DNA from 4 places in the Lysinibacillus sp. SGAir0095 genome. Region 2 is predicted to be linked to each of the others. Evidence: riboswitches for the same ligand, from Rfam matches in the RefSeq annotation. Region 2 holds a riboswitch; each other region holds the start of a gene.
The links. A riboswitch is a leader RNA that binds a small molecule or an ion and turns the genes downstream of it on or off. The one in region 2 is predicted to bind S-adenosylmethionine.
Positions count from the first base shown of each region.

Region 1: another riboswitch for S-adenosylmethionine. It lies ahead of C1N55_RS01475 (O-acetylhomoserine aminocarboxypropyltransferase/cysteine synthase family protein); the one in region 2 lies ahead of metK (methionine adenosyltransferase).
Region 3: another riboswitch for S-adenosylmethionine. It lies ahead of metA (homoserine O-acetyltransferase MetA); the one in region 2 lies ahead of metK (methionine adenosyltransferase).
Region 4: another riboswitch for S-adenosylmethionine. It lies ahead of C1N55_RS15160 (methionine ABC transporter ATP-binding protein); the one in region 2 lies ahead of metK (methionine adenosyltransferase).

Region 1 is NZ_CP028083.1:297,501-305,607, reverse strand. Features, by position in the region: gene C1N55_RS01505 (DMT family transporter) at 1-595, opposite strand, end outside; gene C1N55_RS01500 (DNA-binding protein) at 960-1,190, shown strand; gene C1N55_RS01495 (homoserine dehydrogenase) at 1,272-2,258, opposite strand; gene C1N55_RS01490 (hypothetical protein) at 2,627-3,385, opposite strand; gene C1N55_RS01485 (RNA polymerase sigma factor) at 3,378-3,929, opposite strand; gene C1N55_RS01480 (hypothetical protein) at 4,111-4,500, opposite strand; gene C1N55_RS01475 (O-acetylhomoserine aminocarboxypropyltransferase/cysteine synthase family protein) at 4,771-6,072, opposite strand; SAM riboswitch class I at 6,186-6,292, opposite strand; gene C1N55_RS01470 (glycerol-3-phosphate acyltransferase) at 6,444-7,076, shown strand; gene nfsA (oxygen-insensitive NADPH nitroreductase) at 7,662-8,107, shown strand, end outside.
Region 2 is NZ_CP028083.1:2,938,844-2,946,950, forward strand. Features, by position in the region: gene C1N55_RS14455 (tRNA modification radical SAM protein MnmL/YtqA) at 1-96, shown strand, start outside; gene C1N55_RS14460 (tRNA 5-(aminomethyl)-2-thiouridylate-methyltransferase MnmM) at 140-712, shown strand; gene C1N55_RS14465 (alanine/glycine:cation symporter family protein) at 758-2,257, opposite strand; gene C1N55_RS14470 (alpha/beta hydrolase) at 2,424-3,227, opposite strand; gene C1N55_RS14475 (gamma carbonic anhydrase) at 3,338-3,850, shown strand; gene C1N55_RS14480 (hypothetical protein) at 3,970-4,539, shown strand; gene metK (methionine adenosyltransferase) at 4,592-5,788, opposite strand; SAM riboswitch class I at 6,232-6,345, opposite strand; gene pckA (phosphoenolpyruvate carboxykinase (ATP)) at 6,543-8,107, shown strand, end outside.
Region 3 is NZ_CP028083.1:2,141,772-2,149,878, forward strand. Features, by position in the region: gene C1N55_RS10520 (MBL fold metallo-hydrolase) at 28-888, opposite strand; gene metA (homoserine O-acetyltransferase MetA) at 1,104-2,042, opposite strand; SAM riboswitch class I at 2,145-2,252, opposite strand; gene C1N55_RS10530 (hypothetical protein) at 2,356-3,129, opposite strand; gene C1N55_RS10535 (DEAD/DEAH box helicase) at 3,145-6,930, opposite strand; gene C1N55_RS10540 (acyl-CoA thioesterase) at 7,203-7,628, opposite strand; gene C1N55_RS10545 (alpha-hydroxy acid oxidase) at 7,948-8,107, shown strand, end outside.
Region 4 is NZ_CP028083.1:3,043,689-3,051,795, forward strand. Features, by position in the region: gene C1N55_RS15145 (glutamate biosynthesis transcriptional regulator GltC) at 1-346, shown strand, start outside; gene C1N55_RS15150 (MetQ/NlpA family ABC transporter substrate-binding protein) at 618-1,487, opposite strand; gene C1N55_RS15155 (methionine ABC transporter permease) at 1,566-2,234, opposite strand; gene C1N55_RS15160 (methionine ABC transporter ATP-binding protein) at 2,227-3,252, opposite strand; SAM riboswitch class I at 3,443-3,548, opposite strand; gene C1N55_RS15165 (thioredoxin family protein) at 3,599-3,910, opposite strand; gene C1N55_RS15170 (toprim domain-containing protein) at 3,954-4,310, opposite strand; gene gcvH (glycine cleavage system protein GcvH) at 4,545-4,925, opposite strand; gene C1N55_RS15180 (arsenate reductase family protein) at 5,007-5,363, opposite strand; gene C1N55_RS15185 (acyl-CoA dehydrogenase family protein) at 5,578-7,359, opposite strand; gene C1N55_RS15190 (acetyl-CoA C-acetyltransferase) at 7,522-8,107, opposite strand, start outside.

The DNA of each region.
Region 1 (8,107 bases), 1.5 Mb from region 2:
TAACACCATTACCTGAAAACGGCAGCAGTAAAAGTGCACACAATGTGAATGTCATTGCAACGGCTGGCAGGGTTTCTTCTTTCTCCGCTAATTGCTTGCTGCAGTTCGTATATAACGCGAACATGAGACCCGCACTTAATGCAAGAAGAATGCCGATTGGGTTAACTGAAGCTTCTCCTCGATTTACAAATAATAAAATACATCCAATAATGGCAAGCGTTGTAGATATTGCCCAAATTCGATTCGGCTTCCTTTTCCATATTGCCCACTCTACTAAACCTGAAAAAACTGGGGAGCTACCGATTGTTACAACCGTTCCTAAAGCTACCCCTGTAAAGCGTACAGAGGTGAAAAATAACGATTGGAATAATGCAATCGTTAAGGCTGCTAGAATTGTCCACTTCCACGACCACGTTTTAACATTGATTTTCCGAAAGAATAAGGCAATAACGAGTAGTACCCCTCCCCCGATAGCCGAGCGGACTGCTGCAACTGCAATGGAGGAAACCTCGGCTTGCAGAAAGGTTTGTGTTGTTCCAACGGTTCCCCAAAGCATTGCCGCTAGTAAAACAAATATGTATGAAAATATATTCATTGATTACACCTCATTAATTTTATTTTTACCATTACTCTGAGTGACAGAACTCAGCGATGCTAATTTCTATCTCAATCAGTTAAACTTGTTCCTACCTCAATCTACTACCTATATACATAGATTAACTTGTTAAATTATACCAAACACAATTGACAATCGAATAATTTTCTTTGATAAATAATTGCACAAACTGAAAATATATTAGAATAAATCTTTCAATCATGAACTGTTCTTTTGGTTGCCCTATTTGTTTTGTAGCGTTTTTTAGATAATCACTTATAATGGAAATGATGAACTTTCCCCATGTTACCCTTGTTCAAAGAGAGAGGGCTTTATATAACCAATAAAATGGAGGGCACCATACATGTATAAAACTGTTGCCGAAACGGCAAAGGACATCTCAATGCCCGAGGAACAAGTGCTTCGCTACATCTATGCCGGCCGCATTAAAGCAGTGCATGATGGAACACAGTACCTCGTAAATAGTGCTCAATTTGATACGTATCATGAGCAATTAGAACGGATTAAAGAAGAAATTGAAATTTGGCGCAATACCCCTATTCCTGAAGATCCGGATATTAAGGATGAGGACTAATTGAATATGAACTGTCTTTTTCAATAAACAACCGCAAAAAACATCTTGAAGCGCGAATGACTTTTCACGCCTCAAGATGTTTTAAATTGTTACGACAAAACCTGCACGTTTGCCGATAATTTCTGCATAGTCTTCCACCATGACACTTGCTGTTGGGTACATACCTGCTCCAGGTCCGACCAGTGTCAGTGTGCCAATGTAGTTTGTTTCCATTGTAACGGCATTAAATACATCATCAATTGGGTATAGTGGATGTTCTTTATCCACTAGCATTGGCGCTACTTTTGCGAAAAGCGTTCCATCCGGATATTTTACAACCTCTGCCACATGGCGATAGCGTAATCCTTTTTCTATCGAATTGGCTACTTGTTCAGCAGAGATCGTGTCAATCCCAATTACTTCTACATCCGCCCAATTCGGTTGATCTCCAAAAGCAAGTGAGGAGAGAATCATTAGCTTTTTGAATGCATCTTGACCAGAAATATCATTATATGGATCAGCCTCTGCATAGCCAAGTATTTGTGCTTCTTTTAAAGCTTCTTCAAACGACCAGCCTTCTGCACGCATTTTTGTTAGGATATAGTTTGTCGTACCATTTAAAACCCCTTGAATTCTTAAAACATCATTTACTAATAGAATATTTTTCATGGTTTTTATCACTGGTACACCGCCGGCAGTTGTCGCTTCATATCCGACAAATACACCATTTTGCTTAGCAAGTTCCTGCAGTTCCAGTCCTCGTTTAGCAAACATCACTTTGTTGGCAGTAATGACATGACACTTATTTTCAACAGCCTTTTTTAAATAACCAAATGCAGGCTCTTCATTTACAATGGCTTCAAATACAACCTGGATCCCTTTTACTGAAAGGCAATCATCTATACTATCTGTTAATAGATGTGCAGTACCTGGTACACGTTCTTTCGTTGTATCTCTTACTAAAATTTTAGCAACTTCTATTTCTAATCCTAGTTTATCGCGAAGCTCTTCGCGTTTTTCATTTAAAATATGATATATACCCTGACCTACTGTGCCAAAACCTAAGATGGCCGCCTTGATTGTTGCCATTTCTATACTCGCCTCCATCTTCACTCAACATCCTACCTAATTAGCGTGTCTACGAATCTGAATTTATAAGGATAGGTGATATACGACTCCTTACATTATCTTACGCCAAACCGATAAGTAATTATCAGTATAATAACAAACAATTCGAAAAATTTAACTTAAGAGAATTTTATCTTATATTTGGAAGGAACTCAAGAACATTCTTCCTAAGGTGGACAATTGTTTTTCTAAGAAGGTCAAAAAGATTCATAAATAATTTATATTTTAATATGCCAAAAATAAATTTCAATTAATTAGCTCTCACAATATGTATAAATAAAAAGGTATCTCTTCGTTTGAGATACCTTTTTATTATTATAGCATAGTAATTATGGTTGGACGACTTGAAACTCCTCTAGCATGTGGTAGAATCTTGCTCCATGTCCCTCTGCAGCTTCAAGGAAATATTTAATATTGAAAACAAAGCTGCCTTCTCTCCCATTTGAAATAATATAGATCTTACTTACCCTGCTATCCCATTCACTCCCATCAATTGCTGCAACTAAAAGTCCCTCCACCGGCTCTGTTACTGATTCTATTTCTTTTACTGTTGCAAAAGAGGTTTTTAGCTCATGTGAATATTCCTGTGCTAGTTGCTCCGGTGTTTTATCGACTACTTGAGAAATCGTCATAGAAACTTCTGGATATCTTTCTTCCAAAGGTTCTTTCGTAGTTATTAGGTCTTTGTCGCCCTCTTGAATCATTTTGTACCGTTCTTCGTCGATATAAATCACATAATCGGCTTTTTCATGGAGAATTACTTCTTGTTCTTCTGGTTTTCCTTCAATTTCAGTTACTACATGTTTTTCCGGTTCAAAGTATTGTTTCATTCGCTCTACAAAAGCTTGACCCGTAGTCGTTACATTAATGACACTGAAAATAAGTACTAAGATTGCAGCACTTATCAAAACACCCCGCAACCGCCTTTTTGATTTTTTGTTTATTCTTAAAGCTCCATTTCCCTTTTGTTCTTTCAAATCCAACCTCGATTCAATATGACTCCAGATCTCTTCCTTATCTTCTAAATAATCATCGGTGTTTTTATTGATGGCATTTTTTATTTCCCGTTCCAGGTTTTTTTCATCCATTCTGACTTCCCCCCTTTTCCGTTTGCAGTAAACGTTTTAACTTTTGTTTCCCTTTATATAATCGTGATTTAATCGTGTTGATGTTTTCATTCAATATTTCTGCAATTTCCTTCTCCTTAAAGCCATTCAAATATTTCAATACAATGGGAATCCGGTGATGCTGCTCCAAACTCTCAATGGCACTATACAAACTCTCATATTCAGTAAAACGGGAGATATCCTCACCCATTTGCCCATCATTCTTCGTTTCGACCATGATCTCACCTACACTAAGGATTTTGCCATCCCGTTTTAATATCCTGTTACATTCATTAATGAGAATCCGATAAAACCATGCTTTAAATGGACGACTAGTATCATAGCTTTGGATGTTTTGATAAACACGAATAAAGGTTTCTTGTACTGCATCTGTTGCATTTGAACGCTGATGGTTCATGATAATTGTTGCAACTCTAATGGCATAATCAAAATAAAGATCATATAATTCACGAAATGCTCGAACGTCTCCATTTTTTATCTGTTGAATCATTTCTTTTTCCTTCATAATTCACATCCTTTCATTCATTTCTTGGAACAGTTAATTTGTTTACTAATAATACCTATGCACTTTCCAAAAAGTTTTCAACAGAGCAAAACTTTAAGTTGCAAAAAATAAAAAAAACCTGTATCAAATCATACAGGTTTAAATCAAATACACTATTTAGGAGTTGTTAAATGGGAGATTGCTAGGATGCTTGATTTATGGTCATTTTTTTAAATTTATTTATGACACTATTAACTAGCAGCATTTCTTTAGTTGTAAAGACGGGTACGCCATACGTGCGCTGAACAAGCTGGAATTGACCATACTCTAAATGCCATTCCTTTGCCGGTATTGACAAGTGATGATTTCCAAACTCTTTGTACGCTTCGAAAACTTCTTTTACGTAATAATTACTTTCTGAAAATGTTGCAATTTCCTCTTTGTACGCTGTATGTCCAAATGTCTTATGCCAAAGATTATCTACACCAGCTAATAAACGCTGAAGTGAAAATGCATTTATAAAGGCACCTTTTTCATTTAATTCATATATAAAATATGCTGCGATATTTTGCGCACTATAGATGTTTCCCATTTAACAACACTCCTTTTACTAAGTAATACCGTATCGAAAACCTGTAAACCAATTAAAAATTTAACCTGCAAGGGATAGATTTTAATTCCGATAAGTTTTCTCTATATTAGATATTATATGAATTAAACACCTAAAAGTCAATAAAACTAATTGAATTACTAGGTTTTAAGATGCAACATAACCGAATGAATGGCATTAGATAAAATTGGTGAAAACTCTCCTATTTCACAAATGAGTGAAAGGTCATTTTCACCAATTCCATCTATCTAATTAGGCGTTTGCTTGTGCAATATTTTCAACCGCTTTTTCCAAAGCCTGATCTAAATCTGCAATGATATCTTCTACAGCCTCTAAGCCAACTGACAAGCGAATGAGCTCTTCAGAAACACCAGCCACCTTTAACTCTTCTTGCGATAGTTGTTGATGAGTTGTTGAAGCAGGGTGAATAATTAGAGATTTTGCATCCCCTACGTTTGCCACATGAGAGAAAAGCTGGACATTGTCAATTACTTTACTTCCTACATCACGGCCACCTTTGATGCCAAATGTAATCATAGAGCCGTAACCATTTTTCAGGTATTTTTTCGCTAATGAATGCGATGGGAAGCTTTCCTTGCCTGGATAGTTGACATATTCCACGAATGGGTGGTTTTCCAAGTATTCTGTAACCTTCAATGCATTTTCTCCATGCTTTGTATAACGCAAATGAAGCGTCTCTAAACCTTGAAGGAAGTTAAATGCACTATCCGCACTTAGAGTTGGACCGAAGTCGCGTAATAATTGAACCCGCAACTTTGTTGCAAAAGCAGCCCCTGCTGTATCAATGCCGTAACGTATGCCGTGGTAAGACTCATCTGGTTCAGTGAATCCCGGGAAGCGTCCGCTTGTCCAGTCAAACTTACCGGCATCTACTACGACACCTCCAATTGTTGTACCATGACCACCAATCCATTTAGTTGCTGAATGTACCACAACATCTGCTCCAAAGTCGATTGGATTCGATCCATATGGGGATGGGAAAGTATTATCGATGATTAACGGAAGTCCATGCGCATGAGCAATTTCCGCTACTCGCTCGATATCTAAAATGTTTAAGCTTGGATTACCCACTGTTTCTGCATAAATTGCTTTTGTTTTGTCCGTAATGGCCGCTTCAAAATTTTCAGGGTTACTCTCATCTACAAATACCGTTGTAATACCATAGCGTGGCAATGTATTCGCAAATAAGTTATAGGTACCACCATAAAGCGATCCTGCTGAAACAATTTCATCTCCTGTACCAGCAATATTCAAGATAGAAAAAGCAATGGCCGCTGCACCTGAAGATAACGCAACTGCAGCTGTTCCACCTTCAAGTAAAGCCACACGTTTTTCAAAAACATCGACAGTTGGGTTCATAATACGTGAATAGATGTTACCCGTTTGTTCTAGTGCAAAAAGCTTTCGTGCATGCTCAGTGTTTTCAAAAGCATAAGCCGTTGTTCTGTAAATGGGTACTGCGATTGCTCCTGTTACTGGATCTGGCTTTTGCCCTCCATGAAGCAATTGTGTTTCCGGTCGTTGCTGTGACATGTTTTCTCCTCCTAAAATAGAATCGATGGGGTGATCTAACTAATGAGGAGGACCTTATGGAAAAACAAAAGCCCTCTTCTAAGAAGAGGGCTGCAAAGTTGCAATTTTTCCTCCCCTTATCTCTCAGATCTAATCAAAATCTGTAGGAATTAGCACCTTTGCGTAATCGCTGGTTGCTGGGCATCGTAGGGCCTAGTCCCTCCGCCTCTCTGGATAAAGGTATTTGATTCATGTTCCATCGTTATAGAAACTATAAAGCATAGTAATCTACTATGTCAACTGCATTTTTAAAATATTTCGAAAATATTTGAAACATCTTATATAATCATAGAGTATATTGTAAAAAGCATACTTTGAAGGGAGTTTTCATTTTGCTTTATGCCATTATCTTTATATTATTAGCAGGTTATCTAATTGGCTGCATTCATGGCTCTAATATTGCTAAATTACTTTCAGGCGTAAACCTGAAAGAAGTTGGACATGGGAATGCAGGAGCATCAAATGCAACCCTGTCATTAGGTTGGAAATATGGTGTTCTTGTTGCTTTAATCGACATTGGAAAAGGAATAGTAGCAATTGTATTCATACGTCTCTACTTAGTTAACTTTGAATCCTTTACCCTTAATCAGACTTCACTTTTACTATACCTTACTGGTGCAGCAGTAATCCTTGGCCATAACTTCCCAATTCATATGAGGTTTCGCGGTGGAAAAGGTACTGCTTCTTTAATTGGCATTTTTATTGCACTGAATTGGAAATTGGGATTAATTGCTGTACTTGCTTTTGTGATTACATCGCTTTTAACAAATTATTTACTTATTGGCGTTGGTATTTTATATATTATATTCGCAGTCACTGCACTTTTAATCGAACCAACAATTGGGCCATTCATTATTACACTGACTTTATTATTAATCGCACTTTATCTTCATATCGAGAACATCAACCGTATGCGACTCGGGACGGAACCAAAAGTTACAGCTGCTTTTAAGAAGAAGCGATAGCGATCTTTCGAAAACCTGAGTTCTGCTTTTTTTGCGATTGTCGCTTTGCTTTCGTCGCAGAAAATGCAATCTCTAAAAACCCGCCTGAGCTCCTTTTTGCGACTGGCGCTTTTGCTTTCGTCGCAGAAAATGCAATCTCTAAAAACCCGCCTGAGCTCCTTTTTGCGACTGGCGCTTTGCTTTCGTCGCAGAAAATGCAATCTCTCAAACCCGGCTGAGCCCTTTTTGCGACTGGCGCTTTTGCTTTCGTCGCAGAAAATGCAATCTCTCAAACCCGCCTGAGCTCCTTTTTGCGACTGGCGCTTTTGCTTTCGCCGCAGAAAATGCAATCTCTAAAAACCCGCCTGAGCTCCTTTTTGCGACTGTCGCTTTGCTTTCGTCGCAGAAAATGCAATCTCTCAAACCCGTCTGAGCCCTTTTTGCGACTGTCGCTTTTGCTTTCGTCGCAGAAAATGCAATCTCTCAAACCCGGCTGAGAGATTGCATTTTTGTATCTAATTCCAAAATATACTATCATAGCCTTAGGGAGCACTTTTGCTCTGTAAGGCTAAAATTATGAAAACTTATTTTAGGGGAGGAAATGAGATGTCAACAAAAGGGTTATTACGTAGCCATTCATCTGTTAGAAAATATACAGGTGAAGCTATTTCAAAAGAAACTGTTGTCGATTTAATCCAAACAGCACAAATGGCAGCTAGCTCACACTTTGTACAAGCCTATAGTGTCATTTGGGTAACAGATGAAGAAAAGAAACAAAAATTAGGAGAGCTATCAAAAAACGACTTCCAATTTCAAACAGCGGGTGCTGCCTTTCTTTTCTGTGTTGACTTTAAACGCCTTCAAGTAGCGGGGGAAAAACAAGGTGTCGATATTGTTGCAGATAGTGCTGAAAATGTGCTGGTTGGTATTGCAGATGTTGGCATTTTCGCTCAAAACTTTGTAATTGCTGCTGAAGATGCTGGTTACGGTATTTGCTATATTGGTGGTGCTCGTAACAATCCGAAAGAAATTAGCGAGCTATTTAACTTACC
Region 2 (8,107 bases):
AAATGGGAGGTTCTAAACGGAATTGATGCGGAACTAGAACGTCGCGGTAGCTGGCAAGGAAAATTATATGTTCCTTCTACTAATCAAATCGTGTAATATACAACTCAAATTGTGTAATAGTAAGAGGAAGTGACAATTGATGAAGCTACAACGAGTATTACAATATGCTCAACACCTCCTTATGCAGTCAATTGAAGAAGGCGAAATTGCCGTGGATGGTACTGCCGGTAACGGGCATGATACATTATTCTTATCACAGCTTGTTGGAGAAAATGGACATGTCTATGCATTTGACGTTCAGCAGCAAGCAGTAGATGCTACCTTAAATCGATTAACCGAACATCGTGTGACAAATACAACTGTTATTTTGGATGGTCACGAAAAGGTTGCAAATTATATTCAGCAAGAGATTGCCGGCGCCGTTTTTAACCTCGGTTATTTACCAGGTGCTGACCATACGATTATTACTCAAGGAAATACTACAGTTGTTGCCATCGAACAATTGCTTCAGCTTCTAAAGGTTGGCGGCATTATTGTTCTGGTGATTTATCACGGGCATGAGGGCGGAAAAAAAGAACGCGATGATGTATTGCAATTCGTCAGCTCTCTCTCTCAAAAACATGTACATGTTTTGCGATATGAATTTATTAATCAAAAAAATGACCCGCCTTTTATTGTAGCACTTGAAAAAGTTAAACTTTTTCAAAAATAAAAGAAGCGTGAAGCAAAACGATTTTCGTTTGCTTCACGCTTTTTATTATTTATCTTGATTATTCTTTTCCCAGAATGTTGCATTCTTGATCCCTAACTTAACAGGATTGAACACCGGGTCTTTTCCTTCTTTTTTCTGCTGTTCGTAGTCTTTTAATGCTACAATTGCAGGCTTCATAATGATCAAGATAGCGATTACGTTAATCCACACCATTAAGCCTAATCCAACATCGCCCATTGCCCAAGCTAGTGATGATGTTTTGACTGTTCCATAAAATGCAGCGACTAAGATAGCTATCTTCGCTATCCATATACCAATTTTTTCATATGTTCCTGAGAAAAGATATGAAACATTTGTTTCTGCAATATAGTAATAGGCCATAATTGTTGTAAATGCAAAGAAGAATAGGGCTATCGCAACAAACGGTGCACCAAAGCCTGGTAATGAAGACTCAACTGCATGCTGTGTATAAGCAGCTCCTGCTTCAATACTTTTTGCGAATGTTATTTGTTCTTCACCTGTTAACTCACCTGAATTGAACTCTCCAACATGAACAAATGTCGTTACAGGTTCAGCGGCTTTTTCATCATGTACATTATACATCCCTGTAAATAGAATCATAAATGCTGTAGCCGAACAAACTAGTAACGTATCAATATATACTGATGCAGCTTGCACTAGCCCTTGTTTTGCAGGATGAGAAACTTCAGCTGCTGCTGCGGGATGGGCACCAGTTCCTTGACCAGCTTCGTTCGAATAAATCCCACGTTTAACTCCCCAAGCAATAGCCGAACCAATTAGTCCACCAAATAATTCTTGAGCTCCGAAAGCACTTGAGAAAATTAGTCCGAGTACATTTGGCACTTCAGAGATATTCATGACGATAATGATAATTGCCATTAAAATATAAGCAATCGCCATAAATGGAACAATAATCTGTGCAGCATTCGCAATCCATCTAACTCCACCAATAATAATAATACCTAATAAAATAGCAATAATTAATCCAGTAATCCATGTTTCAATACCAAAAGCATTTTCAACTGCACCTGCAATAGCATTTGATTGTACACCAGGCATTAACACTAGCATTGCGATTAAAGCGGCAACTGCAAAAATAACAGCAAACCATTTTTGTCCCATTCCTTTTTCAATGTAAAAGGCAGGACCACCACGATACTCAGTTTCTTTTTCTTCTTTGTAGATCTGGGCTAAAGTTGATTCTACATACGCTGTAGCCGCTCCAATGAAGGCAATTGCCCACATCCAAAACACTGCCCCCGGACCTCCAAATCCAATTGCTGTAGCAGTACCAGCAATATTACCAGTCCCAACTCGACCAGATAGTGCGATAGACATCGCTTGGAAAGAAGAAATACCTTTCTCTGATTTTTCACCTTTAAACATTAATACAAACATTTCTTTAATATGACGCACTTGCAGGAATCGTGTGAGTATTGAGAAGAAAATCCCCACGATCAAGATTCCATAGATAAACCATGGACCCCAAAAAAAGTCGTTTAGTGAACTTACTAAACTTTCCATCTGAACACCTCTCTTTTTTGTTTAATTTATTGTTATAAAATTCAATATATTACAAGAATTGAATAAATTCAATATCTTTCGATAGTTAAAGATTGATAGATTACAGAAATAGTTTTCTAATATAAAAAAAATACTCAGTTTCGAATAACTGAGTATGAAAAAAACTTTATTTAATTATATAGCCGAGTGCTCTTAGCACGTTATTCATAAAATCTCTTGCATAAATAAAGACCTCTTCTCTTTCATTATCGTGAAATAGATTATGATAACTATATGGCCACTCTTTATATTGAATTTCTGTCGATTTTTGATTAAATAACCATTTGCGACTTACAGATGGATCAGTAATTTTATCTTGTTTTGCTGTTATTAATAAAATCGGCTGTGTTAAATTATTTTCTTGTTCAGAAATAATGTTTTTCATAAGGCTCTGAACATCCTTATACCATCCAACAGTTACATGGGAATGGTAAGGAATATGATCCACCAGCTCCTGATAGCCATCATTATTTCGGGTTAACATGTTCTTATCAAATTTTAAAGAAATTTTTTTATTTGATGCAAGTGACCCTAAACTTGTCATCGCATTTGTAATTAAGTTCGTTGTCTTTCTTAAACTTAGCCATGGCGATGTAAGGATTAAACCCGCACATTCTACTTCATTTTTTTTCAGGAAGTTAACCGCCAAAGTTGCTCCAAAACCATGCCCCATAATAAAAACAGGCAACTGATATAATAACGCATTCTGCATTAATTTCTTAATAAACTCCGAGTATTCATTGAGATCTTCATCATGAATTTTGGCATATTTTGAATTCTTGCCATGACCGGGTAAATCACCCATAACGATGGTAAATCCTTCTGTACGAAGTTTTTCAATTAACCATGCATACCATTGATGATGTTCAAATGCACTATGTAAAAGAACAACAACTGCTTTAGCTTGTCCTTCTGCTTCCCATTTCCACATACTTGACCCTCCTACCCATAATAAAATGGGCAAACTTGCATTCTAATTTTCATTCTCTTCCTAATTTGATACGCTATACTATATCATACTGAGAAATGAGGAGATTTTCGATGATTTACCCTTTTAAAGACAAAATTCCTAAAATAGACCCATCTGTGTATATTGCGGATAATGCTGTGGTTACAGGTGATGTGAGGATAGAGGAAGAATCTACTATCTGGTTTAATACTGTCATTCGTGGAGATGTTGCACAAACAATTATAGGTAAACGATGTAGTATACAAGACTTGAGCTGTATTCATCAAAGTCCGAATAATCCGGTAATTATTGAAGATGAAGTAACTGTAGGACACCAAGTTACTTTACATGGATGCGTTATTCGAAAAAGAGCTTTAATTGGAATGGGTTCAATCATTTTGGATGGAGCAGAAATTGGAGAAGGTGCATTTATTGGAGCAGGCAGCCTTGTCCCACCAGGTAAAAAAATACCTCCGTATAGCTTGGCAATGGGCAGACCAGCCAAGGTAGTACGTGAAGTAACAGCTGAAGATCGAGAGGATATGGATCGAATCATTCGCGAATATGTAGAAAAAGGACAAATTTACAAATCACTTCAACTATAGCAACATATAGTGGTAGAAAGTCTTACTATTATTATTACAGGTATAACGCATTAAGCTTATACCTTTTTATCATTACTCTAAAAGCTTTACATAAGCTACCTATATAAAGGAGACGTATGATGAACCAATTTGAAACTAAAAGTGTTTACTGGGTTTTAGCGATACTTGTCATTGTCATCGCCCCGATTTTTGTGTTATTGACCCCTGCCATTCTATCAGTCGTTTTTTTTGAAGACCCAAATAAAATTGCCTTTATATCATTTGGCAAAAATTTAATCGTCTACACGTTAGCGTTTTTCTTTGCTTCTATTGCGTTAATATTGTTATATTTCATTAAAAAGCTTATTACAAAAATTGTTGTTATAATTCTAACTATTTTAGGATTTTGCAGCATCTTTTTATTAGGTGTCAATCATTATGTTTATTTAGATGAAAATTATATTGAGTACAACCCGTTAATTGGTAGTAAAGTAGTTTATGATTGGTCTGATTTATCAAGAGTAGGCCATGTGTATCCCAATGATGAATCTGGCAAAGAAATCTACAATTTCACCTTTAATGATGGGTATTATTTTGAATTTGAAGCTACGGGAGCAGTAGATTCCTCTATAAAAAGTAAAATCGACTCCAAAATTCGTTTACATAACGTCCCACTAGAACAAGAATTTCCCTCAAATGAAAACAGGTAGCACTCCTATGAATGCTACCTGTTTTATCTATATTCCCCTGCAAGAACAACTATTAAAGACTAGCTTTTTCTTTTAAAAGAGGAGCAATGTCTGTATTTTCCCAAGGAACATCTAAATCTGTACGACCAAAATGTCCATAGGCAGCTGTTTGCTTGTAAATTGGTCTACGAAGATCAAGCATTTTAATAATGCCAGCAGGACGTAAATCGAATAATTCACTTACCCATTCTACTAATTGCTCTTCCTTCACAATTCCAGTTCCGAAAGTATCTATTGCAATCGATACTGGACGAGCTACACCGATCGCATATGCTAACTGTACTTCAGCACGTTCAGCAAGTCCTGCGGCAACAATATTTTTTGCCACGTATCTTGCTGCATATGCTGCAGAACGGTCAACCTTTGTTGCATCCTTACCAGAAAAGGCGCCTCCACCATGACGAGCATAGCCACCGTAAGTATCAACAATAATTTTACGACCTGTTAAACCGGCATCTCCTTTAGGTCCACCGATAACAAAACGGCCAGTTGGGTTAATAAAGTATTTAGTGTTTGCATCAATTAATTCTTCTGGAACCACTACGTTAATAACCTTTTCTTTAATATCTTCTTGAATTTGGTCTAATGATACTTCTTCATCATGCTGAGTTGAAATAACAATTGTATCCACACGTACAGGCTTGTTTTCTTCATCATACTCAATTGTTACTTGAGTTTTGCCATCTGGACGTAAGTAGCCAAGCTCTTCAGATTTTCGCACTTCTGTTAAGCGTCGAGCTAATCTATGTGCAAGACTGATTGGCAATGGCATCAATTCTGGAGTTTCATTACATGCAAACCCGAACATTAATCCTTGGTCACCTGCTCCAATAGCTTCGATATCAGCATCAGTCAATGATCCTTCACGTGCTTCTAAAGCTTGGTCAACTCCTTGAGCAATATCTGGTGATTGTTCGCCAATAGCTACTAGCACAGCTAGGTTTTCTGCATCGAAACCATATTTTCCACGTGTATAGCCAATCTCAGCCACAGTATCACGAACAATTCCTTTAATATCTACATATGTAGAAGTAGTGATTTCACCTGCAACAAGTACTAAACCAGTTGTAACAGTTGTCTCACAAGCTACACGAGCATTTGGATCTTCTCTTAAAATTGCATCTAAAATTGCATCAGAAATTTGGTCACAGATTTTGTCTGGGTGTCCTTCTGTTACACTTTCTGATGTAAACAGTCTACGGTTTGTCATTTCGTTTCCTCCTAAGTTTATGTCGAGATATTTTCTCGATGTTGATACGGTACTCATTATCCATGTTAAACCCGCTCTACTAGTCCGTTATTTCAGCTGTTACCTTTTATTATTTGTTCTTCCTCTCCCATTTTTTAAAATTTAGTTAGGAAGTTTGGAATTATTGTTTTATTATTATGTATAAAACAGTAAATGAACAATACTTACCCATACAGCAATCACAGTAATTTATCAAAATTTTATTTCTGTATACTGTGGATATAAAAACACATTCTAAAATGGATATACGGTCTCTTCACAAATACATGGATTTAGAAAGGCACTGATAAAAATAGAAAGAAATGCTATACTTATCATTGTGTTCTAATTCGAAAAAAAAAATTCCTTATACTCTTGTTAAGTACATGAGTAAAAGGAATTGTGATTACATACATTACCTTTCACTCTTATCGTTCAAGGGTATTCCCTTGCATCAGGTTGGCACCATCGCGTTAAATGAATAACGCAGGTTGCCGGGCTTCATAGGGCCATGACCCTCCACCAACTCGGGATAAGAGTATCCGTTCAAGAATAAATCTTACGTAATGTATATTCACTTGTCAATCGTTTTTGAATATTTCTATTAAAGTTTCAAAATTAAAAAATAATTTTTGTATTAGTATAGACTATTTAATTCAATGTGTTATACTAATTATGAAAATAATCAAACCTCCCACGACTTTGGGAATTCTATAAAAAGGATGGTATTTAATCGATGAATTCAGTAGAAATTGCTAATGAGCTGAAGGAATTATTAAACGGCGAAAATATTAAAGTTCAATTATCCGTACCACAATTAGTGGAGAAAGCTACAGAACGTGGAGAAGCTACATTAACTGCTGATGGTGCATTAAGTGCTGAAACAGGCAAATATACTGGTCGTTCTCCTAAAGATAAATATATTGTAGAAGAAGAAAGCACAAAAGACAAAATCGACTGGGGTAATGTTAACCGCCCGATTTCTGCTGAAGTGTTTGATAAATTATATGTAAAAGTTGTCAACTATTTAAAAGAAAAAGATGAGCTGTATGTATTCAAGGGATATGCTGGTGCAGACAAGGACTCTCAGCTTCAAATCCAAGTAATTAATGAATATGCATGGCACAATCTATTCTGTCATCAATTATTCATCCGTCCAACTGAAACCGAATTAGCTACTCATAATGCAGAATTCACAATCGTATCAGCACCAAACTTTAAAGCAGATCCTACTGTTGATGGTACAGCTTCTGAAACATTTATCATCGTTTCTTTAGAAAAGAAGATTATCTTAATCGGTGGTACTGAATACGCTGGCGAAATGAAAAAATCAATCTTTGGCATTATGAACTACCTATTACCAGAAAATGATATTTTCTCTATGCATTGCTCTGCAAACGTAGGTGAAGCTGGAGATGTTGCATTATTCTTTGGTTTATCCGGTACAGGTAAAACGACTTTATCTGCGGATGCTAATCGTAAATTAATCGGTGATGACGAGCATGGCTGGTCAGATAATGGGGTGTTCAACATCGAAGGTGGTTGCTATGCAAAAACAATCAACCTTTCTGCTGAAAAAGAACCAGAAATTTATAATGCCATTCGTTTTGGAACAGTATTAGAAAACGTTGTAGTAGACCCAGAATCTCGCATTCCAAACTACGATGACAGTTCTTTAACTGAAAATACGCGTGCTGCGTATCCAATTCACTTTATCGATAATATCGTGATGCCTTCTGTTGCAGGTCATCCAAAAACAATCGTATTTTTAACTGCTGATGCTTTTGGTGTGTTGCCTCCAATCAGTAAACTAACAAAAGAACAAGCGATGTATCACTTCTTAAGTGGTTTCACTTCAAAATTAGCTGGTACAGAGCGAGGCGTAACATCTCCTGAGCCAGTATTCTCTACGTGCTTCGGATCACCATTCTTACCGCTTCCAGCTACACGCTACGCTGAGATGCTAGGTGAAAAAATTGATGAACACGGCTCACAAGTATTCTTAGTAAACACTGGATGGACTGGTGGAGAATATGGTGTCGGCACTCGTATGAAGCTTTCATATACTCGTACTATGGTTCGTGCTGCAATTGATGGAAAGCTAAACAACGTTGAAACTACACAAGATGCTATCTTTGGCTTACACATCCCAACAGCTGTTGAAGGTGTACCTAGCGAAGTATTAGATCCTCGTGCTGCTTGGGCGGATAAAGAAGCATACGATCAAAAGGCTGCTTTCTTATCTAACCTATTCAAAGAAAACTTCACTAAGTTCTCGAACGTTTCTGAAGATATCTTGCA
Region 3 (8,107 bases), 800 kb from region 2:
TATCGCATCCTTTTTTCATGAATTTATTTAGTTTTCTAAACCATCGACATAACGGCCGTATTTTGGTATTGCAATTTGGTCAAAATCATTTACTAATTTAGTTAAGTTGTCAGTCAACTCACTACCTTTCATCGGTAAACCATGGCCTGTGATGGCGACAGTCGGTTTTAAATCTTTCAGTATCTTTACGGAGTGCCAGGATAGCTTCCAATCAGATGTAAAATAACGCGGCGGACCACTAATTTCCTTTTCCTGTACCAGAACTTTAAAGAGGGATTCCTGTTTAACCGTTACAAAAGCATCACCAGCAATCAATGCACTATCTGTTTCCCTAAAGAAGGAAACATGTCCAGGAGAATGCCCAGGTGTATGCACCCATTTCCAATCCTTTAGCACCGGGATTGAACCATCACTAGGCAAAGGTTTTACATGGTGTCCTAAATTGATTGGCTCGTTCGGAAAATAAGGAGAAATCCTTGCAATAAGTCCACCTTCCACGCTTGAGTCAGCTTCAGGATAGCTCTTTTGCCCTGTTAAATATGGAATTTCTAATTCATGGGCATAAACGGGGACATTCCAATGCTCGACTAACTCGATTATTGCCCCTACATGATCAAAATGCCCATGGGTTAACACAATGCCGTTTGGACGTGCATTTGATCCGAAGCGCTTTTCAGCTTCTTTAATAATCGTATTAACGGATTTGGGCATCCCTGCATCAACTAAAGTCCACCCTGTCGGATTGTTCGGTTCGCCAATCATACACAAATTGACAACCTGAACAGTAAATGAATAAATATCAGGCATAATCTCTTGACCTTTTCCACTAGAAACTGATGACATAGGAATATATTTATAATCCTCACCATAATTCATTTGTTCAGACAAATTTTTGCCTCCTTCCAATAGTATTTTTTCTATAAAAATAATCCCTATTCATTCCAAAATGATAAAAACCCACAATATTTGGGGATAAGTAGTTTTAGGAGACTTTGATAAACCAGAAAAAGTTTGATGAGATCCATCGACTATTGGAAAAAATTAAATTCATACAGTGGTTTGCCCACAAAAAAACCATGTGTTTCAAACACATGGCTCACTTGTTAAATATGGAACTCAATTGTATCTTCTACATAGTGCCAATCAAATGGAGTTTCTTGGTATACATAATAGTTTAACCAATTGTAGAAAAGAAGATATGAATGGGCACGCCAACTATTTTTAGGCGTATTCTTTGGATCATTATTCGGGAAGTAATTCACAGGAATGTCTACCGTGTCCCCTTTTTCTACATCACGTGCATATTCATCCGCCAATGTTGTCGCATCGTATTCTAAATGGCCAGTAATCATAATATGCTTTGTGTCTTTTGATTGTACGATGAAGGGACCCGCTTCTTCTGAATAGCTAAGTAACAGTAAATCTGGATGATTTTGTACTTCCTCTAGCGAAACAGAAGTATGACGAGAATGCGGTGCAACATATTCATCGCTAAATCCACGCACTAAGTCAACTGTTAGGTCAGTAATGACATGGGAATAAACACCCGAGCATTTTTTAGGAAGCTCGAACTTCCCGATATTGAAATGTTTATATAGGGCAGCCTGCGCTCCCCAACAAATATACATACAGGAAGTAACATTAAGTTGAGCCCAGTCCATGATTTGGGATATTTCTTCCCAATAACTAACCTCTTCAAATTCCATTCGTTCCACTGGTGCTCCTGTAATTATCATCCCATCAAAACGCCGGTGCTTTATTTCATGAAAAGTTTTGTAAAAAGTATCTAGATGTGATCTTGATACATTTCTTGAAGCATACGTAGCTGTGTTTAGAAATGTCACGTTTGTTTGTAATGGTGTGTTCCCTAAAAGGCGTAATAACTGTAGCTCCGTTTTTTCTTTTTCAGGCATCAAGTTACACACTAAGATGTTTAATGGTCGGATTTGTTGTGTACTTGCACGGTCTTCTTCCATGACGAAAATTTTCTCTTTACGCAATATTTCTCCTGCAGGCAAATTCTTTGGTATATTGATAGGCATTCTTGTTCCCCCATTTCTTAACATGCCGAATTCATCTAAATCAGACAAATAAAAAACCTCTCATTCCAGCGTGAGAATGAGAGGGTATTAGTTATACGCGCACTCTTATCTCCCAAGACATAAGTCTTGCTGGAATTAGCACCTTTCTAACGATGTTAGAGGTTGCTGAAGCTTCATTGGGCCATATCCCTCTGCTTCTCTTGATAAGATAGATGAAATTATTTAAATATTAACATAGAGAATAAATATTTGCAATATTCCATATTTCTATTTTATAAATTAATATTACATTTTTGAAATCAAAAGAATTTTCCTATTGTCGTGTCAATTTATCTCGCCATGTTGATTTGTCAGTTTCTTGGATGAGTTGCTCTAAAGTTTCATCCCATTTGCTCGTTAAAGTATTCCATACGCGAGTAGAAAATAAATCTTTTACTTCATCATAAAGCAAAAATTCGATACATGGCACATCATTGACTTGGACATTTTCTACAGAATCGATAGATGTGATAAAAAGTTTTGCTTGTTCTTCCTCAGGTTCTTCAATTTCTTCTTTTTGAGACTGCAGCTCCTTGATCACAAGGTGATCCTCAAAGCTTAACTCAGTATCTTGTACTTGATAACGGAAAATTTTCTCTGGAAAATCTTCAAATTCGAGAACTTCTTCTATATCGCCCTTTAAAAAACTTCTATGAGTCGGGCTATAAAGAAGCTCGGTTGAAGTTCCATCCTGCTCCTCTTCAAAAACTCCATTCTCAAACTGTTTCTGCCCTTTTTCCGTTAATAGGAAGTAGTCATCTACTTTTGCAATTAGGTTGGTCTTTTGCATTTTTGATAACAAATCCTCTACAAAAAGTTGTTCTACCAGGAGAATTTCACTAATTTGTTCAGCACTTTCAAATTTTGTATCTTTCAGTGAAAGAAAAAGCATTTTCATTAGAATATCCATTTTTGTTCGAATGACTGGTTTATAGGTGACATTTAAGGTATGCACCGGAACACACCAAGTATCAGATTGAAGTATTGAAACTTCCGTTTTTTGTGTAAGTTCTAACTCAAGCGATTTCTGTAAGGAATGTAGTTCCATTTTTCCTCCTTAAATTTACGAAATGTAACTCTCGATTGTATTTCGATAACCGTCTTGGGACTTCACAGTATTTAATAGTGTTTTATACATTTTGCGAGTTTCTTCTTTTTTCGGACGATTCACAAACATTTCTGTACTTCCAATTAATACAAGTAATTCTCTTGCTCGCGATAAAGCAACATTTAAACGACGATAATCTTTGGCAAATCCGATATCACCATATTTATTATCATTATTACGAACCATACTCACCAAAATCACATCCATCTCCATCCCCTGGAATTTATCGACAGAACCAGTTCGGATGTGTAAATGAGGGAGGTTTAGTTCCTGTTCAATAAGTCGATCAATTCGTTTTACCTGGGCAGCATAGAAACTAATAACCCCAATTGATTTTAAATCATCTTCAGGAATTAACCCTTCCGCTTTTGCATTGGCCGTAGCTTCATTTAAATCAATTAGCATGTTTCGGATAACATTGATCTCCGATTCATTTAGTAAACTTGCGCCTTCTTTTAATAGTTCCTCGAAGAATTCTTGCTTGTTCGGGATATCCACCCATAATAGATGTTCTTTTCGCTTAATGAATGGACTATCCAATTTATGATCACGTATAGCATCTGAATCTGGAAGACCACATTGTAAGGAATCATTTCCATATTCATAGAAAGGTGAAATAGTTTTCATAATGTTCTCATGCATACGGTATTGAATTGCAAGCATTTTCTTATTGGATGCTGGCAGGTTTTTATATAAACGTTCAAAAAGAGATTCTTCAAGAAGCTTTTCTAATTCACGTTTTTCTTCAAAGGTATTACTTTCTTTGATAACGGTTTCCAATGTTTCTTCAAATGTATCATCACCGATTAGTGGCGGTAGCTGATGGTGGTCACCAACTAGAACAACCTTTTTCCCTTTGAGCATTGGCAACAGTAGTTCTGGAGGCGTTGCTTTAGATACTTCATCAATAATAACCACATCAAAAATCGGATAATTCTCCATAAACTCTTTATTGGCAGAAGCAACACATGTTGTCCCAATTACATTTGCATGTTTTACATAAAGTTTTCGAATTTCGTCCAAGTCATGTTCTGTTGCTTGTTCAAGTAGAGCCTTCCATTGAAGCTGCATATTTTTAGCAACTGGAAGCATTTCGATCTTCTTATGTAATTTTTCGATATCTTGCTCTACTTGTTCCATTCTGGTCTTTGTTTTTTCAAGTTCTAGTTCAGGATTTTGCTTCGTAATTTGCTCTAATTGCTCCCCTTCTTTTTCAAGCTGAATTCCTTTAGAGTTAAGCTCTTTTAATTGGGCAATAGTCTCTTTCAAAACGGATTCACCAGTAGTGATTTGCTCCTGTAGGCTTTCAAGCTCAAGCTGTTTTTTCGATTCTTGGTTTTTTAGTCCATCGATTTTTTCTTTATTTTGCTCGAGCTCCATTATTTCTTTTTCCAATACATCACGAACAGTTTGAATTTCTGCGATTGAAGGAATAGACTCAATTTCCTGTATTGTGAATTCAAAGGTTTGGAGTTGTGCTTTATATTGAGCTTGTCTGGCAATTAGATTTTCTTCATTTGTTTTTAACGAAAGCATAGCACTTTGATCAATTCCACCTTGCTGCAGCATTTGATCAACCATATCTTCTTTGATTTTATTAAAAACTAATAGCGATTCATCAATCAAAGCGCGATAACGATGGGCTAATTCATTTAAGACGAGTCTTCTTATATAAAGACCTTGAATGGAACGAACCCCATTGTCTTTATTAATCTTCTTTTGCGCAAAGGCACGGCTTAGCTTCGTTAAAAATTCATCAATTTCTTGTAGAGAATAATGATGATTTACCGGTAAATCCGGTGCTTGTACTTGGATTCCAAGAGCAGATCTACTATACTCAATTGCTTTATCTAACCGAGTTGAAATTTCATTAATTGATTTGAAGCCTATCAATTGTTCATGAATTTTTTCCATGTCAGAAAATAGTCGATTTAGGACGTACCCTCTACGTATTTGATTATTTTCTATGAACGATTCGACTTCATGCACCTTTTTTAAGGCTTGTACTTCTTGTATAGTTGCATCCATCATGCTACTGCGCTCTTCAAAGCTTTTTCTTTGGCCTTTGACCCCATCTAACTGTAACTCAATTGTTTCAAGCTCGGATTTCACTTGAATATATTCAAGCATTCTTTGACTTTTTTCAATATTGTTTTTTGCTTTTTGAACCTCTTCATCGATAGTAGTGGCAGTACCAATCGCTTCTAAGCTATTCCTTAATTCATTTAAACGAGCTGAAATTTTATCGCGCGATTCAATAAGCTTTTGGAGTGTTTCTTCTGTTTTTTCACGTTCTTTTTTAAGGGGAATGATTTGTTTTTTTATTCCAGAAATATCTTCTGAAATGGCCGCTAATTTTTCCTTAGCAGCTTCCTTGTTTTTTATTTCCTTAAGTAATCTAATTTCTTTATCGTTTAGGGTTGCTATTTCAGTTTGGCAGTTCGTAATTTCTTCTTTTAACTGCTGTTCCTTTAAGTTATGCCCCTCTATTTCTTTTGTAATGGCTTCATAGGTTTGCTTTTTCCAATACTCGGCAACATTTTCTTCAATAAATTTTTTACCCTCTTCTTCGATACTCTCGGTACGTCCATAACGAAGAATTCGAATATCCTTATTGGATAATAATCGACTTAATGCATTATCCACCGCTAAGTTTGACTGTGAAGCGATTAAAGTTTTTAGACCTGCTTTAGCATTTTGGTAGCAAATTTCAGAAATTACTGTTGTTTTACCTGTACCTGGTGGCCCTTGAATAACATATAAATCCTCTGCTGAAATGGCTCCAGCAACAGCAGCCCTTTGATATTCATTTAAATTATTATGGAATTCAATCTCTACTTCATTTTTCCGCTCACTAATTTTCGGTGTATCTTCAAATAGAATATTTTCCAAGTTTGGGTTTGCTGACAAGCCTTCCTTTAGTCGCTCGAAGCCTTTTAACAGTCGGTTTAACTGCGATTTTGTTGAGGCATTACTAAAAGTAATAGATTCAGACGAAAAATCAAAAGCATTGGAACGTGCAAGCTTCGCTACTTTTGGATTTAGTTCAATTTGAACGGTCCTCTCCTGCTTATTGGTTTTCACAACTTCCCCAATTTCTCGAGGAAATCCTTTCACATAAGCACTTAGACCCTTTAGCTGCTTCCATTCCTTATCAGCAACTCCGTTACAACGAAGAGTGACCTTTGAATAGTCGGAGCTATATTGAATGGAATTAAAGGTTGCGTCAATATCATCGATCGAAGCATTTTTATATTGGACCTTTAAGTAACCTTCCCAGCTGGATATACGTTTATTGACAAAGTCAAATCGTTCTTGCGCAATCGGTAGTTCCGCTAAGGTAGAGATAAATTCTTTCGGGTATGTATGGCCGTTTATCCGAGACGGTACAAAGCGAATACGCATTCTTTGCCGACGATTTGTTGCAACAGGTGTATTTTTACCTCGAGTTCGGAAGCTTTTTGCAACCAAACCATTTTTCATATCGAATGCACAATCCATAATCACTACGCGTTCGTCAAATTTCTTTTTCAATTTTTCATTTCGCTGATTATCAAAGAAAATTGTTAATGATAAAGAAGTTTCTTCGACAGATTGCTTTTCAATATAAACATCAAAGGGATTTTGTAGCTTGAAGAAGGAGTGTTCATCCTGAAAGTGTTGTTTTATGGCCTCTCGAGCCGTATTCGTTAAAACAATAAAGCATTTAACAGTCTCAATCGTTTCCATCTTTTGCACCATGACTACACCCCTCCTGTTCGTTTCAAATTTTTCTCATAAACTTTATTATATCAAGATTTTTTCCTTCTTGGTAGCTTGACAAAAATAGTTTGAAAGTTGTTAATACTGTATAGGTTATTTGTCTTTTGCGGAATAAGAACTCTATTACAGCTTGATTTTCGGACACTTCGTTTATGATTATCAACTTATATTTTAAAGTCGACCTTTTCAATTCATATATTGATCGAAATAAATGAAAACAGACTAGCGAAATGGCTAGTCTGCAATAAAATTTACTTCTTATTAAGTGCAATCTCTAAATATTTTGCATCCCAAACCGGGTCGACTTTACTTAGTGGATATGGTCGGAAGCTATCTTTCTTAACTAAGGTATGTAAAGAAGTCGCAGTTGCTGCAATCGAACCATCTTCATGTAAAATTTCGTAGCCGTAAACTGTTTTGAGCCTTGAATGGGATTCTACCCAAGTTTTCACAGTAGCAACTTGTCCATAACGCATGGCTTTTTTATATTGAATGGATAAATCTAACACTGGAGAAATATACCCCTGTTCCTCTAGCCCAGCATAATTAAAACCAGCATCACTCACCAATTGAGTACGACCGATTTCCATCCAAACCAAATAATTTGCGTGGTATACCACACCCATCTGATCTGTCTCGGCATAACGTATTTCTATTTGTTTTTCACTTACAAACATTTTAATCACCTCGTACTCATTATAGCTCAACAAACATTGATTTGTAGGAATATTGTTTGGCTCAATATTTGTTGATGGCTTTCTTCGATAAGCTTTTTATGATTTTAAAATATTTTGTTGTTTTAAACTTAATCGATTGTAATAAAATTCTTTAATTTAATATTTTAATTTTCAGATAACTCATTGACAGTTTTATATATAATATTTACTATTGCATTACCAATCTAATAAAATTCTAGCCTATTTAATGCATTCTTTTTTAGGGGTAATCAAAGCATATTGGTAAAAGAGTTTTACTATTTTTGACAAAACGAGAGGAATGGTTCAAGCGATGAATAGCCTATCAAAAGTAAAAGATCACACTGAAATTGATAAAGATATCCCAGTAAATTTTAATGACCTTCAAGCTGTGGCTAAAGAAAAGATACCACATGAAAATTTTGAATATATTCGTGGTGGAGCAAGCCAAGAGCAAACTA
Region 4 (8,107 bases), 100 kb from region 2:
TATCCGAAAAGAGAATTTTGTTCTTTTCCCAGAAGGCTATATTTTGAATAAAGTGGTTGTAGATGCTTGTAAAGCGGCAGGATTCGTACCAAGCATTACTTCTGTAGGCGAGGATATGGACGCTTTAAAAGGGTTAGTGGCTGCCGGTATTGGAATTACTCTACTTCCTGAAAGCTCACTTTATGATTCTACCCCTCGCTTCACCGTGAAGATGGCGATTGAAAATCCAACTATTACACGAACTGTAGGCGTCATCTATCCTACAAACCGTGAACTGGGACCTTCTGAACAAGTATTTTTGAAATTCATCGAGAACTTTTTCTCAAGGTTGAATCAATTTTTATAGAGGTTCGATGTGAAATGAATGCCCAGAGCTATATTAGCTTCTGGGTGTTTTTTATGTGGTTATTTATAGAGTATATCTCTTGTGAGTTACGTCTAAATTTGCTTCAAAAGGGGATAGAACATGTCAATTTGCATTGACGTGTGTTCATTACTTTTATGTAATGCATATCTAGCCAATTTCCCTTCCCAAATGCAGTTCATTAATTTTTCTCTCAAGTATCTTTAAAATAAAAAAACGGTGAGGAAAAAATCATTTTCCTCACCAATTCAAATTATTCGTTTACCGGTACTACAGCGCCGCCCCACTCATCAATGATGAATTGTTGGATTGCGTCAGAGTGCAGTACTTCAACTAAGCGTTTGATTGCTTCGTTATCTTTGTCTTCAGCACGAACTGCAATTACGTTTACATATGGAGATTCTGAGCCTTCAATGGCAATTGAATCTTCTAAAGGATTAATATCTGCATCGATTGCGAAGTTCGAGTTGATTACTACAGCATCCCCTTCGCCTTCTTCATAATACGTTACTAGCATTTCAGGAGCTGAGCTAGCGTCAATCTCTAAATTTTTAGGGTTTTCAACGATATCATCTACTGTAGCTACCGTTTTATCGATTCCATCAGCTAGAGTGATTAACCCTTTAGCTTCTAGAAGAGATAAAATACGCCCTTGGTCAGATACTGAGTTTGAGATAATTATTGTAGCGCCATCCGGAAGTTCGTCTAAAGATTTATATTTTTGTGAGTAAATTCCGATTGGTTCAATATGGATGCCACCAGCATTAACGAAATCATAGCCTTTTTCAGCAATTTCAGTTTCAAGATAAGGAATGTGTTGGAAATAGTTTGCATCTAATTCTTTAGAATCTAAATCTTGGTTAGGCATTACATAGTCTTGGTAAGGTTCGATTTCTAATTCGATTCCTTCTTCAGCTAAAATTGGTTTTGCTTGCTCTAAGATTAAATCATGTAACCCGTTAGAAGCACCAACCTTTAAAGTTACTGATTCTTTCTGTTCAGTTGCCTCTCCATCTGCAGACCCATTTGTAGAAGTATTTGTTTCCTCTTCTTTAGCAGTTCCACATGCAGCTAATGCAAGTACAACTACTGATAATAATAAGAATGATAAAAATTTCTTCATATAGTCTTTCTCCTTTTCTCCTGTTTCTTCTATATGTGAACGGCCAAACCGTCAGCACCAATTACCAAAAAATAGTTGTTAACGTTTATCAGTCTTTGTTGTTATAAAGTCTCCAATAAATTGAAGAATAAACACGATTAATAAAATGACAATCGTTGCCATAAGCGTTACATCATCACGGCTACGTTGGAAGCCATCAATAAATGCCAGGTTTCCTAATCCGCCAGCTCCGATAATTCCAGCCATTGCCGTGTATCCAACTAATGCCACTGCAGTCACCGTAATACCAGAAAATAATGCTGGTAGGGATTCTGGAATTAATACCTTCCAAATAATTGTTGAAGTTTTCGCTCCCATTGATCGAGCCGCTTCAATGACACCTTTATCAATTTCTCTTAAGGCGATTAATACTAGTCGAGCATAAAATGGTCCAGCCCCAATAATAAGTGCAGGTAATGCTGCCTCAACTCCTCGGATTGTTCCAAGCAGGAATTTTGTAAACGGAATTAAAAGAATAATTAATACGATAAATGGGATAGATCTGAATATATTAACAAGAGATCCTGTTAATAAATTAACCATTTTATTTGCCCAAATTTGGTGTGGGCTTGTCAAAAACAGCAATATTCCAATTGCTAGTCCAAGTACAAAGGTTACTCCTGTAGAAATTACCGTCATATATAATGTCTCGTAGGTAGCTTCCCACAATTTTACCCAATCAACATTCGGAAATAATTGATTAAACATGGTCAATCACCTCCGCTTGAATTTCTCTCGTCTCTAAAAGTTTAAATGCTTCTTCAACCTGATTTGGTTTCCCATCGATTTGTACAATTAATGTTCCATATGGGCCACTTGTAGTTTGTGTAATATTTCCGTGAACAATATTCACTTCAACATCAAATTCCTTAATAATTTGTGAAATGACTGGCTGTTCCGTTTTATTCCCAATAAACGTCAGTTTCACTAGTTTCCCTGTTGGGTAGTTGACTAGAATTTGCTCGATTGATTCCTTGGATTCTTTTGTTCCAGAAACCTGCATCACGAAATTCTTAGTGATTTCAGCTTGTGGATTTTGGAAGACCTGTAGCACTTCTCCCGATTCAACTACTTGTCCAGCTTCCATTACCGCTACACGTCGACAAATTTTGCGAATGACATGCATTTCATGTGTAATAAGTACAATCGTTAGCCCGAGACGCTTATTGATGTCTAGCAATAATTCCAAAATTGCATCCGTTGTTTCTGGATCAAGGGCACTTGTTGCCTCATCGCAAAGCAATACTTCCGGATTATTTGCAAGGGCTCTTGCAATCCCCACACGCTGCTTTTGACCACCCGATAATTGAGATGGGTAAGCATTCTCTCTTCCAGTTAAACCAACCAAATCGATTAACTCTTTCACACGTTTTGTTCGTTCTGCCTTCGAAACTCCTGCAATTTCTAATGGAAAAGCAATGTTCTCTGCAACTGTACGCGACCATAGCAGATTGAAATGCTGGAAAATCATACTGATTTTTTGTCTTGCTTGGCGAAGCAGCGAACCTGAAATAGAAGAAATTACCTGACCATTCACTTCTACCGTCCCTGTGGAAGGTTTTTCCAGACCGTTAAGTAAACGAATCATTGTACTTTTTCCTGCGCCACTATAACCGATAATTCCAAATATTTCACCTTTGTTAATGGATAAATTAACATCCTTGACAGCTGTTATCTCTCCATTTTTTGTTTTATATATTTTCGATATGTCTTTAAGTTCAATCATATGCGACTCCTTACTATGCGTTCTATAGCGAACCGTAACTATGTATTCTTATATCTATACTTGAAGGTATTTTCAGTTTACCCATTTAGCGATTGTGAAATTTATAATCTAGCAATTATTTGAAAACAAAAAATCCCTTCTACCAAGACAAGTAGAAGGGAACGTAACTGTATTGTTTACGTTAACCGTTCTCTTATCTTCCAAAGTATCCACTTCGCGTGACTTGGCACCTTTTCACAAAATGTGATGGTTGCCGGGCTTCATAGGGCACTTCCCTCCACCGCTCTTTATAAGAGTTACGATATTAAATTTTAGATTATGGATGTTACTTTACCATGTTAGTTCTCTATGCGTCAACACTTTTTTTCAACTTCTCATAGAGGAATGGTACAGATTGGAAAGCATATACTTTTTCGACATTTCCATTTTCACTGATTAGTAAACATGGAACACTTTCAATTTGATAATCCATTGCTAAATTTCCTAAGTAATTAATATTTGCCTTGCCTAGAGGTAAATCTGGCAAAAGGTTTTCGATAACATCCATCATTTTCGATGCGACAGCACAAGTTCCACACATCGGCGTATATAGATAAAAGGCAACTAAGGAATTTTTCTCCTGTTGTTGCGCCCAATTTTCAATTGTCCATTCTTTCATTAACCATCATCCTACTCGTTCGTTTAGGTAATAATACAACTATTTACGTCTCAATTGATGAAGATAAATATTGCTTATGCACCGAGAATTTGGCATCACTTAACAAATTTGCCAACACTTTTTTAGGAGCATTCGCCACTTCGATATATGTTCGAGGTATGAAAAGATGAACAGCCTCAGAATAAATTCTTTTTGTTAGCTTTCTCAACTTTTCTCCTGAATTATCCGCATCAAATAACGTATAGAGTTTACATTCTTCAAATGGTTCCAGAAGATCTAATAAGGCATCCTCACTAATCGTACCATTCGTACAAATAATTTTAACATCCTCAGCAAAGATTGGTGCAATGTTTAACTTATCCGATCGACCCTCAACAATTATACACTTATCAACTATCATTTGCTTCACCCCACGATTTGTAGTAACACAGCTAAATAACGTCTTCAAATATGCATAAGGATAATGATTGAAAAGCACGGTTTTCATTAGTGAAAATCGATGTCTTTTCTCACTGATTTTGTGAGACTGTCTACAAATGATCAGTGAAATAAAAGATATGGTTATTTATTATATTTAGATTGTAAAAAAAACGCCAGTGGTTTTCTGGCGTTTTCTTTTTATATCATATTCATATTATGCGTCAATTAATTCATCATATTGCTCAGGAGTTAATAAAGCTTCCACTTCTGAAAGATCAGCCGGTTCAATTACTATCATCCAAGCTTGTTCATAAGGTGATTCATTTACAAATTCTGGACTATCTTCAAGCTCGCTATTGATTTCAACCACTTTACCTGAAATTGGTGCGTATAGTTCTGAAACTGTTTTTACAGATTCCACACTACCGAATGGTTCGTTTAATTGAATTTCGTCGCCAACTTGTGGAAGTTCAACGAATACAATATCGCCAAGTTCAGATTGTGCAAAGTGTGTAATTCCAATGCGTACTTTTCCATCTTCAACTTTTACCCATTCGTGTTCTTTAGAGTAACGTAAATCTTTCGGTGTGCTCACTAAAAACCCCTCCAAATATATGTAATTCATACATGATAAGTTTGACATATTTCATAACCAAAAACAAGATAGAGTATGGCTTTATTTCCAAGATTCGATGAAGTCAGACTCTTTAAAGCCTAAAGTAACTTTTTCTCCATCTGTCACAAGCGGTCTTTTGATCAACATGCCGTCAGAAGCCAATAATTTCAGCTGTTCATCTTCTGACATTGAACTTAATTTATCTTTTAAGCCCAATTCTTTATACTTCATACCAGATGTATTAAAAAACTTTTTTAAAGGAAGCTCACTTTTTTCCCAGATTGTTTTTAATTCTTCTTTCGATGGGGTCTGTTCCACAATATGAATCGCTTCAAAGTGAATATCATTGTCCTTCAACCATTTTTCTGCTTTCTTACAAGTTGTACAACGCGGATATTGAATCAATTTAAGCACCATTAACAAGCTCCTTCACCAATCATTAATTTCATCTAACTAAAGTATATCAGAGAATTCTTGTGTGTGTATTGTATGTGTATCAGGTACATAAATAATTCATAGCGTACCAGGTACACACACAATTCTGAATAGTTAGAATAGTTTGTGTACCTGGTACATATACTATTCAATTAAAAAACGGGCATCCTTTGTTTAGGATGCCCGTCTCGGGTAATTATACGATATATTTTTCTGCTTCAATAAGTTTTACTGAAGCTTCGCGTTTTTTCAAGATTAAGTTATAAGGATTGCTTCGAGTTAGTTTACGTAGTGCTGAAAGAGTCATTTTTCCAGCGTCTCCATCAACTGATGCCAAGATGGTTTCTTTTGCTTCTTTTTCGATTTCCGCAAACGCTTCTTGACAGAAGATTTCAGTATAAAGAATTTTCTGTTTCGATTTCTCTACACCCTCACGCTCAATCGCTTTAGCTGTACGAATAACAGCTGATTCCATTGCATACAGCTGGTTTGCAATATTCGCAATGTTAACAAGTACTTCTTGCTCAGCTTCTAGTTTCGCACCAAACCTCTGAGCAGCTACACCAGCTACTAATACACCGATTTTCTTAGCATTTTTCACAAGATATTTCTCTTGTGCTAATGGCTCATCACCAATTTCTTCAGGCATTAGCATCAATAACTCTTCTTGAAGCTTTTGAGCAACTTGAAGTAATGGCAACTCGCCTTTTAGTGCTTTTTTCATGAAAGTTCCAGGTACGATTAAACGGTTGATTTCGTTAGTCCCTTCGAAAATACGGTTAATACGAGAGTCACGGTAAATACGTTCTACTTCATATTCTGCCATGAAGCCATATCCACCATGTAATTGAACCGCTTCGTCAGAAATGTAATCTAATGTTTCTGAACCGAAAACTTTCGCAATCGAACATTCAATCGCATATTCAGCAATCGCTCCAGCAATTGCTTTCCCATCTTTTTGTTCTTCTGCTGAAAGCTGGCTTAAACGATCCTCGAAGTAACCTACAGTACGATAGTTTAAAGATTCAGAAGCATAAAGCTGAGAAGCCATAGTTGCGATTTTTTCTTTAGTTAGATTGAAACTTGAAAGTGGTGTTTTAAATTGTTGACGTTGGTTTGTATAAGCAACTGCTAGTTCTAAAGCACGTTTTGACGCACCTACAGTACCAACCCCTAATTTATAACGACCAATATTTAAAATATTGAACGCGATTACGTGACCGCGGCCAACTTCTCCAAGTAAGTTTTCAACAGGAACTTCTGCATCTTCTAAAATTAAAGTACGCGTTGAAGATGATTTTATCCCCATTTTCTTTTCTTCAGCACCTACAGATACACCTGGGAAATTACGTTCAACGATAAAAGCAGTGAATTTGTCACCATCGATTTTCGCGTAAACAACGAACACATCAGCAAATCCAGCATTTGTAATCCATTGCTTTTCCCCGTTTAATACATAATGAGTACCTTCCTCATTAAGCTTGGCAACTGTTTTGGCACCAAGAGCATCCGAACCTGAGCCTGGTTCAGTCAATGCATAAGCTGCAATTAACTCACCAGATGCAAGTTTTGGCAAGTATTTCGATTTTTGTTCATGGTTTCCGAATAGGACGATCGGTAATGACCCGATCCCCACGTGCGCACCATGAGTAATAGAGAAACCACCTGCTGGTGACATTTTTTCCGCGATTAAAGCTGAAGAGATTTTATCTAACTCTAAGCCTTCGTATTCCTCAGGTACATCAGCTGCTAATAAGCCTAGTTCCCCTGCTTTTTTCAATAAACGTACAGAATGCTCAAATTCATGATGCTCTAAATTCTCAACTACTGGCTTTACTTCGTTTTCAACATAATCTGTCGTTGTTTGAGCGATCATTTTTTGCTCGTCAGTAAAATCCTCAGGTGTAATGACACGGTCTAACTCCACATCTTCAATTAAAAAACTTCCACCCTTAATAATGTTTGTTGTCTGAACCATTTTTACTTCCTCCCCTTTATTCAATAATGATCATAAAACACTTCGAAAGCGATTCTTTCATATTCCCATCTTATATAGAAAAGCTTTAGACACTCATCTCCCGGAGGCAACGGTAGTAGTCGATTGCCTAAAGCTAATCAACAAATTAACAAAACTTATAAATTATAAAACTTCAATTACTCCGGCAGCACCCATTCCGCCACCGATACACATTGTAATAACGCCATATTTTTTGCCTTGACGTTTTAGCTCATGGATCAGTTTTAAGGTTAAAATGGCACCTGTTGCACCAAGAGGATGGCCTAAAGCAATCGCCCCACCGTTAACATTCACTTTTTCCATATCAATTCCCAAATGGCGAACCACTTGAATCGATTGAGAAGCAAAGGCTTCATTTAGCTCCCAAAGGTCGATATCATCAATTGATAGACCAGCGATTTTTAACGCTTTTGGTACTGCTTCAATCGGACCAATTCCCATTACTTCGGGTGGAACGCCACCAACTGCAAAGCCTAAAAACTTCGCCATTGGTTTTAATCCTTGATTTTCTGCTTCTTCACGGTCCATTACAAGAACAGCCGCAGCACCATCAGATGTTTGAGAAGCATTCCCTGCCGTTACAGAGCCTTTTACATTAAAGGCTGGGCGTAATTTAGCAAGACCTTCCACAGATGTACCTGGTCGAACCCCTTCATCTGTATCAAAAGTAAATGTTCTCGATTGAAGTTTATCGTTGCCATCAACATAA